DNA from 2 places in the Rouxiella badensis genome. Region 1 is predicted to be linked to the other one. Evidence: predicted binding sites of a transcription regulator. Region 1 holds the regulator's gene; the other holds the start of a gene.

Region 1 (9,327 bases):
TTTCGGCCAGCGTCCCTTTGATAATTTCCATCGGCTGTGAGCGAGGAATAACCAGCGTCTCGACGGCGTTGAGCTTCTCGGCGGTGAAATCGAGCAGGTAAACGCTCTTTTCATTGCTGGCTTCATCGAAACTGAGCGGAATCGGTGAGCCGCTGTAGCGAATATGCTCAGTTTTGGCAATTTTTTGCGCCTTGTGGATGTGCCCGAGCGCAACGTAGTCGACCGGCGGGAAGGCCTGCGCGGGGAATGCATCGAGCGTACCGATGTAAATGTCGCGCACCGAGTCGGAGGTGCTGACGCCCACGGTAGTCAGGTGCCCGGTGGCGATAATCGGCAGGGCGCCGCCGAGCTCATCGCGCCTGTCACAGGCCGCCTGATAAAGCGAGGCATAGTGCGCGGCGATGGCCTCCTGCAACGCCAGCTGTTTCTCGTTGCCGGACTGTCCGGCCTGGCTTGAAAGCAGGTCACGCGGGCGCAGGAACGGGATAGCGCAAAGTATCGCCCCCGGTTGCCCCTGGCGATTTTTCAGGGTCAGCACCTGACGCGACAGATCTTCGCCGACGGTGGCAATCACCTGGGTATTCAGGCAGGAAAGCAGCTCGCGCGATTCATTTAAGGTGGCGACGGAATCGTGATTCCCTGCCAGGACGATGAGCTGACAGCCTGTGCGCTGAAGGTCGACCACAAAGCGGTTATACAACTCGCGCGCGTAGCTTGGCGGCGAGCCGGTATCGAAAATATCCCCCGCGACCACCACCGCATCTATTTGATGTTGTTCAACCTGTTCAATCAGCCAGTTGAGAAAGGCCTGATGTTCGGGAGCGCGGCTTTTGGTAAAGAAGTACTGACCGAGGTGCCAGTCAGAGGTATGAATGAGTCGCATGGGGGGCTCGCGGTGGCGGTAACAGGCGATAAGTATAAACGCCGAGGGTAGTGGCTGTCGCCGAAAAACCTTTTCAATGACAAATGCCTGGGTCAAAAATAACGCCTTGGCTACACTTAAACGCAGCGTAAATTCTTTTCATAAATCTGTCACAAAAGTGACGCATAATGACGCCCGAAATCAAAATTAAGTTCGCTAACTTATTTGGCAGGCTATCAAAATGGCTAGACGCATATTAGTTGTGGAAGACGAAGCACCGATCCGTGAAATGGTTTGTTTTGTGCTTGAGCAGAATGGTTATCAGGCCATTGAAGCTGAAGATTTCGACTCGGCGGTCAATCGTCTGATTGAACCTTACCCTGAGTTAATTTTGCTGGATTGGATGTTGCCCGGTGGGTCAGGCATTCAGTTTATCAAACACCTTAAACGCGAAGCGCTGACCCGAGATATTCCGGTGATGATGCTCACAGCAAGAGGTGAAGAGGAAGACCGTGTGCGTGGGCTCGAAGTCGGCGCCGATGATTACATTACCAAACCCTTCTCTCCCAAAGAGCTGGTGGCCCGTATTAAGGCCGTTATGCGCCGCATCTCTCCGATGGCGGTCGAGGAAGTCATTGATATGCAAGGCCTTAGCCTTGACCCATCCTCGCATCGCGTTATGGCGAACGAGCTGGCGTTGGACATGGGCCCAACCGAATTCAAACTGCTGCACTTCTTCATGACGCACTCTGAGCGCGTCTATAGCCGTGAACAGTTGCTCAATAACGTCTGGGGCACTAACGTTTATGTAGAGGATCGCACGGTTGATGTGCATATCCGTCGCCTGCGTAAAGCGTTGGAAACCAGTGGGCACGACCGCATGATCCAGACGGTTCGCGGAACAGGCTACAGGTTCTCGACTCGCTACTAATACCCTTCATCTTTCATGTTGCAGATGCGCAGGCAACATGAAAGATATTGGGTAGGCATCTCTATCACTCACAGCGGAGATACTGTGTGTTAGAACGATTATCCTGGAGGCGTCTGGCTGGTGAACTATTTATGTTCTGCTGTCCTGCGCTTATCCTCGCCATTTTTATTGGTTATCTGCCCTGGCTGCTGCTGGCTTCCGTGCTGGCGGCGCTGGGTTGGAACTATTTTAACCAACTAAAGCTTTCCCACTGGCTGTGGCTCGATCGCAGCATTACCCCTCCTAGTGGACTATGGAGCTGGGAACCGCTGTTCTATGGCCTTAATCAGATGCAGATGCGAAATCGCCGCCGGCGACGCGAGCTGGCGCTGTTGATTAAACGTTTTCGCAGCGGGGCGGAATCGCTCCCTGATGCCGTGGTATTGACCACCGAAGAGGGCAATATTTTCTGGTGTAACGGCCTGGCTCAGGAGCTTCTGGGCTTCCGCTGGCCGGAAGACAACGGCCAGCACCTGTTTAACCTGCTGCGCTATCCTGAACTGCGTGTTTGGGTGCAGAGTCGAGATTTTACCCGCCCGCTGACGCTGCACCTTAATAATGAGCACTACGTCGAGTTTCGAATCATGCCGTATTCGGAAGGACAACTGCTAATGGTGGCTCGCGACGTGACGCAAATGCGCCAGCTTGAAGGGGCCCGACGCAACTTCTTCGCCAACGTGAGCCACGAGCTGCGCACACCGTTGACCGTCTTGCAGGGCTATCTGGAGATGATGGACGATTCCACGCTGGAGGAGCCTTTCCGCAGCAAGGCACTGGACACCATGCAGGAGCAGACGCGGCGGATGGACGGTTTGGTCAAACAGCTGCTGACGCTGTCGCGCATCGAGGCTGCCACTAATATCGATCTACAGGAAAAAGTCGATATCCCGGGCATGCTGGGCATGCTGGAGCACGAGGTTGCTGCGCTGAGCGCTGGACGCCACGAAATCGTGTTCAAGATTAACGAACATCTCAAGGTGTTTGGCAACGACGAGCAGCTGCGCAGTGCGGTATCGAATCTGGTGTATAACTCGGTGAACCATACGCCGCCCGGCACGCGCATTGAGGTGAGCTGGCAGCAGACGGCGCAGGGCGCACAGTTTCAGGTCAGTGACAACGGGCCGGGCATTGCTCCGCAGCATATTCCGCGTCTCACCGAGCGATTCTATCGGGTAGACAAGGCGCGTTCGCGTCAGACCGGTGGCAGCGGCCTCGGGCTGGCTATCGTGAAGCACGCACTGAGCCATCATCATTCCCGTCTGGATATTGACAGTGAGGTCGGTGTCGGTACCCGCTTTATGTTCACGCTGCCTAACCGGCTGATAGTCACTAACGCACCCGCTGAGAACCAGCGTGTTAAGCACTGACGCTTCCCTTAAACGGTCCTTTGATGGCCCGTTTTCTTTTTCACTCTCCCGCAAAATGCCTCGTCGATTTCATTCAAAATGAAATCATCACACGTGATCATGAATATTTTTCAAGTGATGTGAAAATTACTCGTTTTGTGATGAAGACTATTCATGGCAGCATAGCCTTTAAGCCGTTTAGACATCCAGAAGTCTATATATCACTCAAAGTAACTATTCACATTGTGAACTAACTCGCTTTGACCTTGGGCTACCCTTTAATTAATTGCAGCGGCGTAACGCGCCGAGGCGTTTGTCAGGAGTTGAAAATGTCACAGCCAAACCCAGTCTATCGTGCCGAAGTTGTTGGTAGCTTCCTGCGTCCGGAAGCACTGAAAAAAGCCCGTCAGCAGTTCAAAGACGGTGAAATCGATGCGCAGCAGCTGCGTGCGGTGGAAGACACCGAAATCCGTCGTGTGGTAGAACAGCAGCGCGAAGCCGGTCTGCAAGTGGTCACTGACGGCGAATTCCGCCGTGCGTGGTGGCACTTTGACTTCTTCGAAGGCCTGCAGGGCGTTGAAGGTTATGATGCAGAGCAGGGGATTCAGTTCAACGGCGTGCAGACTAAATCACGCAGTATCAAAGTGGTCGATAAGATTGCCTTTGGCGACCACCCAATGCTGGAGCATTTTCATTTCCTGAAAAGCATCAGCGGCGACGCGGTAGCGAAGATGACCATTCCTAGCCCAAGCGTGATGCACTTTCGTTATAACCGCGATGCGGTAAAAAACGTATATCCAAACCTGGAAGACTACTTTGAAGATCTGGCGCAGGTTTACCGTGACGCGATTAAAGCCTTCTATGACGCAGGCTGCCGTTACCTGCAGCTGGACGACACCGTCTGGGCCTACCTGTGCTCTGAAGATCAGAAGAAGCAGATTGTGGCACGCGGTGATGACCCGCAGGTGCTGGCCAAAACTTATGCGCGCGTATTAAACAAGGCGATTGAAGGCAAGCCTGACGACCTGATCATTGGTCTGCATGTGTGTCGCGGCAACTTCCGCTCAACCTGGATTTCCGAAGGCGGTTATGAGCCGGTAGCCGAAATCTTATTCGGTACCGTAAACATCGACCGTTTCTTCCTGGAATACGACAACGAACGTGCAGGCGGCTTCGAGCCTCTACGCTTCATCAAGCCGGGTCACCAGCAGGCAGTACTGGGCCTGATTACCACCAAAACCGGTGAGCTAGAGCAGGCGAAAGACGTGGAAGCACGTATCAAGGAAGCGAGCGAATATCTAGACATCAACCAGATCTGCCTGAGCCCGCAGTGTGGCTTCGCTTCTACCGAAGAAGGTAACAGTCTGAGCGAGAAGCAACAGTGGGATAAGCTGAAGCTAGTGGTCGATTTAGCCGCTAAGATTTGGTAAAGCTTGATCTTTCGAGCTACAGCGGCGTTCGCTTCCTTCGCTCACCCCAGTCACTTACTGATGTAAGTTCTTGGGGATGAGCTTAGTCGCTGCCTTGCTGTAGCTCGAAATCTCTGCGCTTTAAGCGAGGACTACAGCGGCGTTCGCTTCCTTCGCTCACCCCAGTCACTTACTGATGTAAGTTCCTGGGGATGAGCTTAGTCGCTGCCTTGCTGTAGCTCGAAATCTCTGCGCTTTGTCTACGCTTTAATAGTGCAGGGAGATCAAAAACTTGGCTATTGCAAATTGAGTTGTTGCGTAATGGTTAAGAATGCACCGCATAATTGTGCGTGAATTGGCTATAAATTGGTTGTTTCACGCACTTTTCATTTCATTAAAGCTTAAAATAGTCATTTGTCGCTCAAAAAACATACGCATCATGTGGTGATTTTGTGTCTATATCCAGTTAATCTCTCTGTTGTGCCTTTTAAATCCAGTTGATGACTCTGCTTTTGGGATCAAGACTTGCCTTCATGCACTATAAAAGCGTACCTTAGCGCCGCTGCCACTCGCACAACCCCTGCATAATAACGTCGTTTTTTAACATATCGTCAGGCGTTTTCAGCTCACTCTCGTACGTTGGATTGGGCCACTTGCGCCATCCAGGGTTCAGGGATTCTCCTCGGAATTTGAGCCGAGTGTCAGCATCGGACACTTTTATTCATTTTGCACAGGCATCACGACATCCATCATGAGTCATCGTTTAACAACCAAAGATATTCTGGCACTGGGCTTTATGACCTTTGCCTTATTCGTCGGCGCGGGGAACATCATTTTCCCACCGATGGTCGGTTTGCAGGCTGGCCACCACGTTTGGTGGGCGGCATTCGGCTTTATGATTACTGCCGTGGGCCTACCGGTCATGACCGTGGTCGCGCTGGCTCGCGTGGGTGGCGGTATCGACGCGCTGAGTACGCCAATTGGCCGTAAAGCCGGTCTGCTACTGGCCACCGTCTGCTATCTGGCCGTCGGGCCGTTGTTTGCCACGCCGCGCACCGCGACCGTTTCTTTTGAAGTCGGTATCGCTCCACTGACCGGTGACGGTGCAACCCCTCTGCTGGTTTACAGCCTGATTTACTTTGTGCTGGTCATCGGCATCTCCCTCTATCCGGGTCGTCTGCTCGATACCGTTGGGCACGTTCTGGCACCGCTGAAAATTGCTGCTCTGGCTGTTCTGGGTATTGCCGCCGTCCTGTGGCCTGCCGGTCAGCCACTGCCTGCCACCGAAGCCTACCAGACCCAGCCGTTCTCAAACGGTTTCGTGAACGGTTATCTGACCATGGACACCCTGGGTGCGCTGGTATTCGGCATTGTTATCGTTAACGCGGCGCGTTCTCGCGGCGTGAAAGACGCCAAACTGCTGACCCGTTACACCATCTGGGCGGGCCTGATTGCCGGTGTGGGCCTGCTGCTGGTATACCTCAGCCTGTTCAAAATGGGTGAGAATACCGCCTCCCTGGTGCCTCAGGCGCAGAACGGTGCGGTTATTCTGCACAGCTACGTTCAGCAAACCTTTGGTGGCATCGGCAGCTTCTTCCTGGCGGCGCTTATCTTTATCGCCTGTATGGTCACTGCTGTTGGCCTGACCTGTGCCTGCGCCGAGTTCTTCTCACAGTATCTGCCGCTGTCTTACAAGACGCTGGTATTTATTCTGGGCCTGTTCTCTATGCTGGTTTCAAACCTGGGTCTGAGCCACCTGATCCAGATTTCTATTCCGGTGCTGACCGCCATTTATCCGCCGTGTATTGCTCTGATTGTCCTGAGCTTTACACTGCGCTGGTGGAATAGCTCGTCGCGTATTATCGCGCCGGTAATGCTGGTGAGTCTGATTTTCGGTATCATCGACGGCATCAAGACTTCAACGTTTGCCACCATGCTGCCTGCATGGGCCACGAAATTGCCACTGGCAGAGCAGGGACTGGCGTGGTTACCGCCGTCCATTCTGATGCTGGTGCTGGTTGCGGTTTACGACAAGGTGTGCGGTGAGCGTAAAGTGACAGCGCATCAGTAATGAGCGCTAACTGTCTGCCATATAATCAGTGGCAACAGCGTTGATTAAGCTTTCGCCAATTTAGGCCACGGAATTGTTTCCGTGGCTTTTTCGTTGGCACAGGGGGATGGAATTTCTCCATCATCTCGTTTTTAGACCGCGCTTTATGATTTGGAATTTTTGAATGCAACACTCTCTAGATACACAGTCGGCTGAGACACCCTCAACTTCGCTTAAACGCGGACTGAGCACCCGACATATTCGCTTTATGGCGTTGGGGTCGGCTATCGGTACTGGCCTGTTCTACGGCTCGGCTGACGCTATTAAAATGGCAGGCCCAAGCGTGCTGCTGGCTTATCTGGTCGGCGGGATTATTGCTTTTATCATTATGCGCGCGCTGGGCGAGATGTCGGTGAATAACCCCCAGACCGGCTCGTTTTCACGCTATGCACAGGATTACCTGGGGCCGCTGGCTGGCTACATCACCGGCTGGACTTACTGCTTCGAAATTCTGATTGTCGGCATCGCCGACGTGACGGCCTTCGGCATCTACATGGGGGTCTGGTTCCCCGACGTACCGCACTGGATGTGGGTGCTCAGCGTAGTGCTCATCATCGGCGGTATCAACATGATGAGCGTCAAGGTGTTCGGTGAGCTGGAGTTCTGGTTCTCGTTCTTCAAAGTTCTGACCATCATCGTGATGATTGCAGCCGGTCTGGGCATCATTATCTGGGGTATTGGCAACGGCGGTCACCCGACCGGCATCAGCAACCTGTGGAGCCACGGTGGATTCTTTAGCCACGGTATCATGGGGACCATACTGTCATTACAAATGGTGATGTTTGCCTACGGCGGTATCGAAATCATCGGTATCACCGCCGGTGAAGCGGAAGACCCAAAGAAAACCATTCCTAAAGCCATCAACTCCGTGCCATGGCGTATTTTGGTTTTCTACATGGGAACACTGTTTGTTATCATGTCCATCTTCCCATGGAACCTGGTCGGGACGCAGGGCAGTCCGTTCGTACTGACCTTCCAGCATATGGGCATCGCTGCCGCCGCGACGATTCTTAACTTTGTGGTCATCACCGCGTCGCTATCGGCAATTAACGCCGATATCTTTGGCGTGGGCCGAATGCTGCACGGCATGGCGGTACAGGGGCAGGCGCCTCAGGTGTTCAGCAAAGTTTCCCGCCGCGGTACGCCGTTTATGACGGTTATCGTGATGATGGCTGCACTGCTGGTTGCGGTGTACTTGAACTACATCATGCCGGAAAGCGTGTTCCTGGTGATTGCCTCGTTGGCTACCTTTGCCACCGTGTGGGTATGGATAATGATTCTGTTCTCGCAGATTGGCTTCCGCCTCAAGCTGAGCCGTCAGCAGATTGCCGAGCTGGAATTCCCGATGCGCGGCGGTATCTTCACCTCGATTGTGGCCATCATCTTCCTGTTCTTCATCATCGGACTGATTGGTTACTTCCCAGATACCCGTATGTCGCTCTACGCGGGCGGTGTTTGGGTTCTGGCGCTGCTGGTGAGCTACTGGATTAAATCGCGCAACAAAGCCGGATAACGGCGCTAACACGGCAATAAGAAAGGGAGGTAAGCAAGTGCTTACCTCCCTTTTTAACATGGCTTATCGGGTCATCTATGTTGCTGTGATTAGGGAGCGCACCCCATAGCGCGCGCGGCCAATCAGTAACCGATCGCCGCGCCCGCCGGACGACGTACGTCGTTGGCACCGTACAGATAGCCTTCGCGCACTTTTCCCGATACCGCCGCATCATTACCCGAACTCTGCGGGGTCACGCCCGCCGCACCCGGCAACCCGACCATAATCAGCTCCGCTGCTCCCCAAGGGGTCTGCTCGACCATCTTGTAGCCCATCTTCTGCAGCAGGTTGAGGCTGTCGGCCGACACCCCGCGCTGCTCGTAATAGACCTCGTCAGGCAGCCACTGGTGGTGAATGCGCGGGGCGTTGACCGCTTCCTGTGGAGGCATGCCGTAGTCAATCACGTTAAGCGCCGTTTCCAGCGTGATGGTGATGATGCGAGACCCGCCCGGTGAACCGAGAACCATAAAGGTTTTGCCGTCTTTAGTGATTAAACTCGGGCTCATCGATGATAGTGGGCGCTTACCGGGGGCAATGGCGTTCTTGCTGCCCTGCACCAGACCATACATGTTTTTCTCACCGACCTTGCTGGTGAAATCGTCCATCTCGTCGTTAAGGAAGAAGCCGGTACCCGGTGCAATCTCTATTGAACCAAACAGACCATTAATGGTGTAAGTGGTTGAAACCGCATTGCCGTCTTTATCTACAATCGAGTAATGCGTGGTCTCAGGCTTCTCGTGCGGTTCCATGCCAGGCTGCACCTGAGAAGAAGGCGTTGCCTTATCGGCCTCAATCTTCTTGCGAATATCTGCCGCGTAGCTCTTGCTCAGCAGACGGTCGACCGGGTTCTTCACGAACGCCGGATCGCCGAGGAAGGTGTTGCGGTCCATGTAGGCATGACGCATTGCTTCAGTCAAATAGTGAATCGACGCCGCCGAGTTGAAGCCCATGCTCTTCAGGTCGTAACCTTCAAGAATATTCAAAGTTTCACACAACGTGACGCCGCCTGAGCTCGGCGGTGGTGCAGAGACAAACTTGTAGCCGCGATAGCTACAGGTGACCGGTGCGGTTTCAGTGA
Region 2 (6,962 bases), 1.1 Mb from region 1:
CGCGGTGAAGCTGTGGCCAAGGCGGTAGGGATTAAGGGCAGTTATCTGCCTGACGTCGTCGATGCAACGGCAGGGCTGGGCCGAGACGCCTTTGTGCTGGCGGCGCTCGGTTGTCGGGTAAGAATGATTGAACGCAATCCGGTGGTGGCTGCGTTGCTTGACGACGGATTGTCGCGCGGTTACCGCGATGCGGAAATCGGTTCCTGGCTGCAGGAGCGCATGACGTTGCTGCATGGCTCAAGCCTGACGGCGCTCAGCGAAATCACACCTCGCCCGCAGGTGGTTTATCTCGACCCGATGTACCCCCATCGACAGAAGAGTGCACTGGTGAAAAAAGAGATGCGGGTCTTCCAGGGGCTGGTCGGTGCGGATGACGATGCAGACGGCCTGCTCGAACCTGCGCGCCGTCTGGCGACCAAACGAATAGTGGTAAAACGCCCCGACTATGCCCCGCCAATGGCCGATACGCCTGCTCAGGCGGCGGTGACCACTAAGAGCCACCGTTTTGATATTTACACGCCGCTTTAAGCAGCGTTGCCTTGCCGAGCAGCATCACCGGCAGGCCCTGCGTTAACCACGAATCAAACACGGCCTGCTGGCGACTGTCCAGCGGCGTGTCTGACCAAATGAGATAATGCTCCATCGGCGAGGCCGCCAAGTCTGGCTCTTCAACCTCGCAGTGGACTATCTCGACGTTAAGCCCCTCGCCGCACAGCCTCAGTGACTCCAGCCACAGCTCGAGCGGATCGTCGATTTGCATCGGCAGCAACAGTACCTGCGGACGCGCCCTGTGACGCAGCGTACGCATAAGGTAGGTGGCATATTCAATTATGATGCTGTCCAGCAGCCCTTTTTGCTGTATCGGCAGTCTCTGTCTGCTGGTGGAAAGAAAGGCGCGAATAGGGCGAAGCACCCGGTTAACCAGGCAATCGAGTGGATATTCTCGCCCAAATTGCCAAATCAAACGACGTAGCTTGAGTAACTCACCCTCGCCGAGGGCGTTTAAGATCTCTGCCTGTAGAGCGTGCCAGCTGCTGTGAGGTGCTGGACCGATATTCTCGGCTATCCGCTTTGGCTCTGACGCGCTAAGGTGCGGGCGGATCTGCGCGATCGGAATACCGTCCGTGACTTTTCGCAAGATCGTATGTAGCTGAGTAAGATCGCTCTCGCTGTACCAGCGGCTCCCTTTGGCATCGCGCTGTGGGTGAATAAGCCCATAACGTTGCCAGGTGCGTAGCGTTATGGGCAATACACCGCAAAGCTGGGCTGTAGTTTCAATACTGTAATGGCGGGCTAACGGACGCGGCGTATTTGGGTGAGATGAGTGCATTTCCATAGGGCAACAAATTCCATTTGTTCGCTAATGACTGACTAGCTATAAGTGAAAAAAATGGCTTTGTATAGTGGGATGCAAGTTGATCTAAATTTAATGAAGCGAAATTTGAGCTGTGTCATTTATTGATGAAAACAAGGAGAGCGGGAGATGCAACATCACACCCCCCGGAGAGAGTACGAACATTACTCTTTGGTGTCTTCAGGGTCACGCAGAGGCACAATCAGCATATCGATGTGTACCGTGTTAATCAGCTGGCGTGCCGAGGACATCAGCTTGCTCCAAAAGTCCTGATGATGGCCACACAACACGAGATCGACGTCGTATTGTTTGATGGCATCAACCAGCACCTGAGCCAAATCGCCGCTGCCGCTTAGGGTCTCTGCAATAGGATAACCGGCGTTATGTGACAGTTCGCTCAGTGCGTTGTGCGTTTCTTCAGAGATACGTTTTTGCATGTCACCGAGGTTGACGTCTATCAGGCCGGTATAGAGGTCCGAATAATTGACATCAACGTGGATAAGAGACACTTTGGCATTGTAAGGTCTGGCAAGGGAGACCGCTTTCTCAACCAGCACTTTACTCTCTGGTGACAGGTCCACCGCAATGAGGATATGTTTATAAGCCATAAGAAACTCCTTCCATAAGTCATTTAACGTTTATTCGGATTATCGGGGTGTCGTCCAGTACTGCCGTATAACCACGACTTTCATAAACTAATGTTGCATAAACAACAGTCTAAAAACTTAACCTACCTCAAGTATAGCCATAAAACGTCTACTTATGCCGGACTATTCTCCAGGCGAATGGTTTGCATCACATTGTTCGAACAGGCTTAGCGACAGAAATATTCTTTTTTTGTCCCCCGATTTATATTTCATTTCCTACACTCAATAATAAGCGGGAGTTCGGCATATTGCCTCTTTTCGCAAGTGAAGCGAACGCTGAGTTGGCTAGCCCGGAAAGGGTCTGGGGGGCGGGCATAAAATTGCCCAGGTATCGGGTAAAAGGCGGTGAGAAAGGGCGAAAGGCTTACAGGTCGCTGACGGTAAGTATAGATGTCGCCGTAAGGGGGAATCATGATCAGTCCCATTGCGCTATTTTGGGCTTTATGTGTTGTATGTGTTGTGAATATGCTGCGCTACTACTCTTCTCTTCGTGCGTTGCTGGTGGTGTTACGAGGATGCGATCCGCTGCTTTATCAGTATGTTGACGGAGGAGGATTTTTTACCGCGCACGGGCAGCCCAGTAAGCAAATTAGGTTAGTGCGTTACATCTATGCGCAGCGCTATGTTGATCATCACGACCCCGAGTTTATTCGTCGTTGTGAAAGGGTTCGCGGACAATTTGTGCTAACAACAGGGTTATGCGGCTTAATCCTCATCAGTATGTTGGCGATGCTGATTTGGTATTAAATCCGATAAAAAAGGACGATGAATGAGAGTTAAACGACAGTGAGTCTGAATATTGAGGCAAAAAAATAAAGGCGGCGCACTTAACATGCACCGCCTTTTTTACGCATAAAGTCCGTTAAATCAGCTTCAGCGCCAACCAGTACAGTACGCCTGAGAGCAGAATCGACACCGGCAGGGTGAGCAACCACGCCAGCGCGATGTTCTTAATGGTCTTGCTCTGTACGCCACCGCCGTCAACTATCATGGTGCCCGCAACCGCAGAAGAGAGCACGTGGGTGGTTGAAACCGGCATACCGGTGTAGCTCGCCACACCAATAGAAACTGCGGCAGTAACCTGTGCAGAGAGACCCTGCGCATAGGTCATGCCTTTTTTGCCAATCTTCTCACCGATGGTGGTCGCGACGCGTTTCCAGCCAATCATGGTACCCAGAGCCAATGCTAATGCAACGGCAACGATAATCCAGATAGGCGCGTATTCAACGGTTTGCAGCAGATCGCCGTGTAAATCGTTGAGGAAACGCTTATCGGCAGCGCTGGTTTCACTCAGCTTAGCCGTTTTATCTACCGTATCGGAAACACACATCAGCAGGCGACGCATCTGGCTACGCTGTTCCGGCGCGAGTTCACTGTAGCTTTGCAGGTTATTCAGCATTCCCTGAGTACGAGAAAGTGCTTCAAGCGCAAGGCTGTCATTACAGTGGAACTCGACGGGCGTCTGAGTGCTGCTGTCTGTCGGCGCAGGTACCAGCGGAGTCAGGGCAACCACGTGCTGTAGGGTATCCGTATGCTGCTGATAGTACTGTTGCAAATGCGTCACGGCATCACGGGTGCGGGTGATGTCATAACCGGTAGCGTTCATATTCAATACGAAGCCAGCAGGAGCAACGCCAATCAATACCAACATAATCAGGCCAATGCCTTTCTGACCGTCGTTCGCGCCGTGGGAGAAACTTACCCCAATAGCGGAAAGGATCAGAGCAATGCGCGTCCAGAATGGCGGTTTTTTCTTGCCGTCCTGCTTCTCACGTTCAGCCGGCGTCAGATGGATGCGCTGACGCTTTTTGTTCCCGCTCCAGTAACGGCGGAGCAAGAAAATCATGCTTCCCGCGACAATCATACCCACCAGAGGCGAGATAATTAACGACAGGAAAATGCTAATCATTTTCGGGATGTTAAGGGCATCGATAATCGAGCTGTGGGTCATTAACGCGTTGGTCAGACCTACGCCGATAATGGCACCGATGAGCGTATGGGAGCTGGAGGCCGGCAGGCCGAAATACCAGGTACCCAGGTTCCAGATAATCGCCGCCAATAGCATAGAAAACACCATAGCGAGACCATGAGCAGAACCCACGTTCAACAGCAAATCAGTAGGAAGCAAGTGGACGATGGCATATGCCACGCTCAAGCCGCCAAGCATGACGCCAAAGAAGTTGAATACGCCAGCCATCACAACGGCAAGTTGCGAACGCATAGCGCGCGTATAAATCACAGTCGCGACTGCGTTTGCTGTGTCATGGAAACCGTTGATGGCTTCGTAGAACAGCACAAACAGCAATGCGAGAATCAATAACAGGCCGGTATGGAAATCCAACCCGGCGAATAAATGCAGCATAATTGTTACGCCAGTTTGTGGACATGAACGCCGCGCATTATCTGCGAGAACAGGGTGAGTGGAAAAGGAAAATATGACATTTTTTTGACTAAAGATAGGTAAAAAATCAAGGGTATGCAAAGTAAGGCTTTGAAACCTATTGAGTTAAAAGGCGTTTTTCTTCTGAAACATTTTCTTACCAGCGCGGATTAATGTTTGAGAATCTAGCTTATAGACGCCGCAGAGCTTACAATCTGGCACGCAACAGGCTGAATTGACGCTTTTTTGCACAGCGTTGGCATTTATCCCCGCCGTTTTAACGCGTAATCACTTTTTGACGTGTGAAAGTTATAGAGAGAGGTTTTTGTGGAACAGTACGACGTCGTAGTCATTGGTGCCGGTGCGGCAGGAATGTTTTGCGCAGCGCAGGCGGGCCAGGGCGGCTGCAAGGTACTGTTGCTCGATAATGGCAAGAAGCTAGGGCGTAAAATCCTGATGTCCGGCGGCGGCCGCTGCAATTTCACGAATATGCACACTGAACCGGCTGCCTATCTTTCTGAAAATCCGCATTTCTGCAAATCCGCGCTGGCGCGTTATACCCAGTGGGATTTTATCGATCTGGTCAACCGTTACGGCATCGCCTGGCATGAGAAAACGCTGGGTCAACTTTTCTGTGATGATTCTGCTCAACAGATTGTGAGCCTGCTCGAACAAGAATGCCAAAAAGGTAAGGTCACCTTCCGCTTGCGCAGTGAGATAAGCGCGGTTGAAAAAACTGAACAAGGCTATGCGATTCAGGTGAATGGTCAAGAAGTGAGCACTCGCTCACTTGTAGTGGCGAGCGGGGGGTTATCCATGCCAGGATTAGGTGCCTCGCCGTTTGGTTACCGCCTTGCCGAGCAGTTTGGCCTCAAAGTATTGCCCACCCGTGCCGGTCTGGTGCCTTTTACCCTGCACAAGCCGCTGCTTGAACATTTGCAGACGCTTTCCGGGGTCTCAGTTCCGGCGGTGATGACCGCGGCAGACGGCACTGTTTTCCGTGAAAGTATTTTGTTCACCCACCGTGGACTCTCTGGACCCGCCGTTTTACAGCTTTCGAGCTACTGGCAACCTGGCGAGTTTGTGAGCGTTAACTTACTGCCTAACCTAGACCTTAGCGCATTTCTTAACCAGCAGCGTCAAGATCATCCTAATCAGAGCCTCAAAAATACGCTGTCGTTGCATCTGCCTAAACGGCTGGTGGAATGTCTACAAACGCTGGGACAGCTTCCTGAAGTCACCCTAAAGCAGCTTAATGTGCCGCAGCAGGCGGCACTGATTGAGCAACTGCAAAACTGGCAGGTTCAGCCGAACGGCACCGAAGGCTATCGCACCGCCGAAGTGACTCTGGGCGGCGTCGACACGCGCGCGCTGTCGTCAAAAACCATGGGCGCCAACGCGGTACCGGGCCTGTATTTTATCGGCGAAGTGGTTGATGTCACCGGCTGGCTTGGTGGCTACAACTTCCAGTGGGCCTGGAGCTCTGCCTGGGCCTGTGCTCAGGACTTGATCAACCAGCGTAGCGCTTAAGCCTAATTTAACGGCAGTCTGTCGAGTATGGCCTGCGCGGTATTCACGTCGGTGACCAGGGAGTTTATCATCCCCGAGCGCACCGCACCGATGATGCCCGCCGCCTTTTCTGGCGTCGCGGCCACGCCGATGGTCAGCGGCGTACGGCGCAGCTGTTCGACCGAGGCGGCAATCATCCGCTCTTCACCTTCCCAATGCAGAATCTCTCCGGACTCGGTGATGTAGTGGCGCAGCACGTCGCCATTGGCATGGCTGAGCGCCTGTTCACCCGGCGTTGCGGTGCTGCTCTCACTCGGACGAGGTTCGTGCGTCAGACCAATACCGACGATCGCCACGTCCAGCCTGTCCCACAGTGAAATAATTTCCTGCACGCTGGGATCGCGTAGAAACGCCTCGCGCAGTTCCGGGGAGGAGATATAAGGCGCGTGAAGGAAATAGGGCGTTCCCTCCATCTGCTCGGCCGCTCGGCGCACGAATTCGGTTATCTGAAAATGTGGTGCGGCCTGCTGCATGCCGCCGTTGAGCGCCACGGTCAATACGCCCGGCAGGCGCGGCAGTCCGGCCAGCGTCACCTCTCGCACTGCACGACCCCAGCCTATCCCTAATACCGAACCCGCGCTCAGACCTGCCTGCGACAGCAGCGAGGCCAGTGGCGTGCGCAAAGAGTCCAGAACGTTGTTTGGGGGCGCGTCGACGACGTAGGCGTGTTTAAGCCCGAGGCGCTGGATAAGATCCGCCGTCATGTTTTCAGGTGAAGATAACCCAATGACTTCTATACGAACAATGCCCGCGGCTCTGGCTTTATTCAGTAGACGAGAGATGGTTGCCGTCGAGACATCCAGCTTGCGGGCAATCTCGACCTGCGACATATCGGACTCGTAGTGCAGCTTTGCCACCATATGCATTAATGTGCGCGTTGCTGCAATATCTTGCAAAATTGGCTCTTTCAGCTTGAAATTCCTTTCTGTAATGAATTACACTCAAAGCGTTGGTTGAGGAATTATTGCTCAATAGCCGTGATAAAGCAATGTTCCACACAGGGGTTAAACCC

What was found. The regulator PhoB, encoded in region 1, activates phosphate uptake and scavenging genes when phosphate is short. The targets are predictions, from matches to a motif close to CTGTCATAAAACTGNCNNAT.
Region 2: a site for PhoB is predicted at 4,435-4,454, ahead of pitA (inorganic phosphate transporter PitA). Genes of this name have one in related genera too.

The regions. Positions count from the first base shown of each region.
Region 1 is NZ_CP114062.1:3,109,417-3,118,743, reverse strand. It holds gene sbcD (exonuclease subunit SbcD) at 1-883, opposite strand, end outside; gene phoB (phosphate response regulator transcription factor PhoB) at 1,104-1,793, shown strand; gene phoR (phosphate regulon sensor histidine kinase PhoR) at 1,880-3,199, shown strand; gene O1V65_RS14440 (cobalamin-independent methionine synthase II family protein) at 3,508-4,608, shown strand; gene brnQ (branched-chain amino acid transport system II carrier protein) at 5,339-6,658, shown strand; gene proY (proline-specific permease ProY) at 6,822-8,210, shown strand; gene ggt (gamma-glutamyltransferase) at 8,333-9,327, opposite strand, start outside.
Region 2 is NZ_CP114062.1:4,250,912-4,257,873, forward strand. It holds gene rsmJ (16S rRNA (guanine(1516)-N(2))-methyltransferase RsmJ) at 1-528, shown strand, start outside; gene O1V65_RS19565 (MerR family transcriptional regulator) at 491-1,336, opposite strand; gene uspA (universal stress protein UspA) at 1,519-1,962, opposite strand; gene uspB (universal stress protein UspB) at 2,413-2,748, shown strand; gene pitA (inorganic phosphate transporter PitA) at 2,864-4,363, opposite strand; gene O1V65_RS19585 (BaiN/RdsA family NAD(P)/FAD-dependent oxidoreductase) at 4,709-5,911, shown strand; gene O1V65_RS19590 (sugar-binding transcriptional regulator) at 5,914-6,846, opposite strand.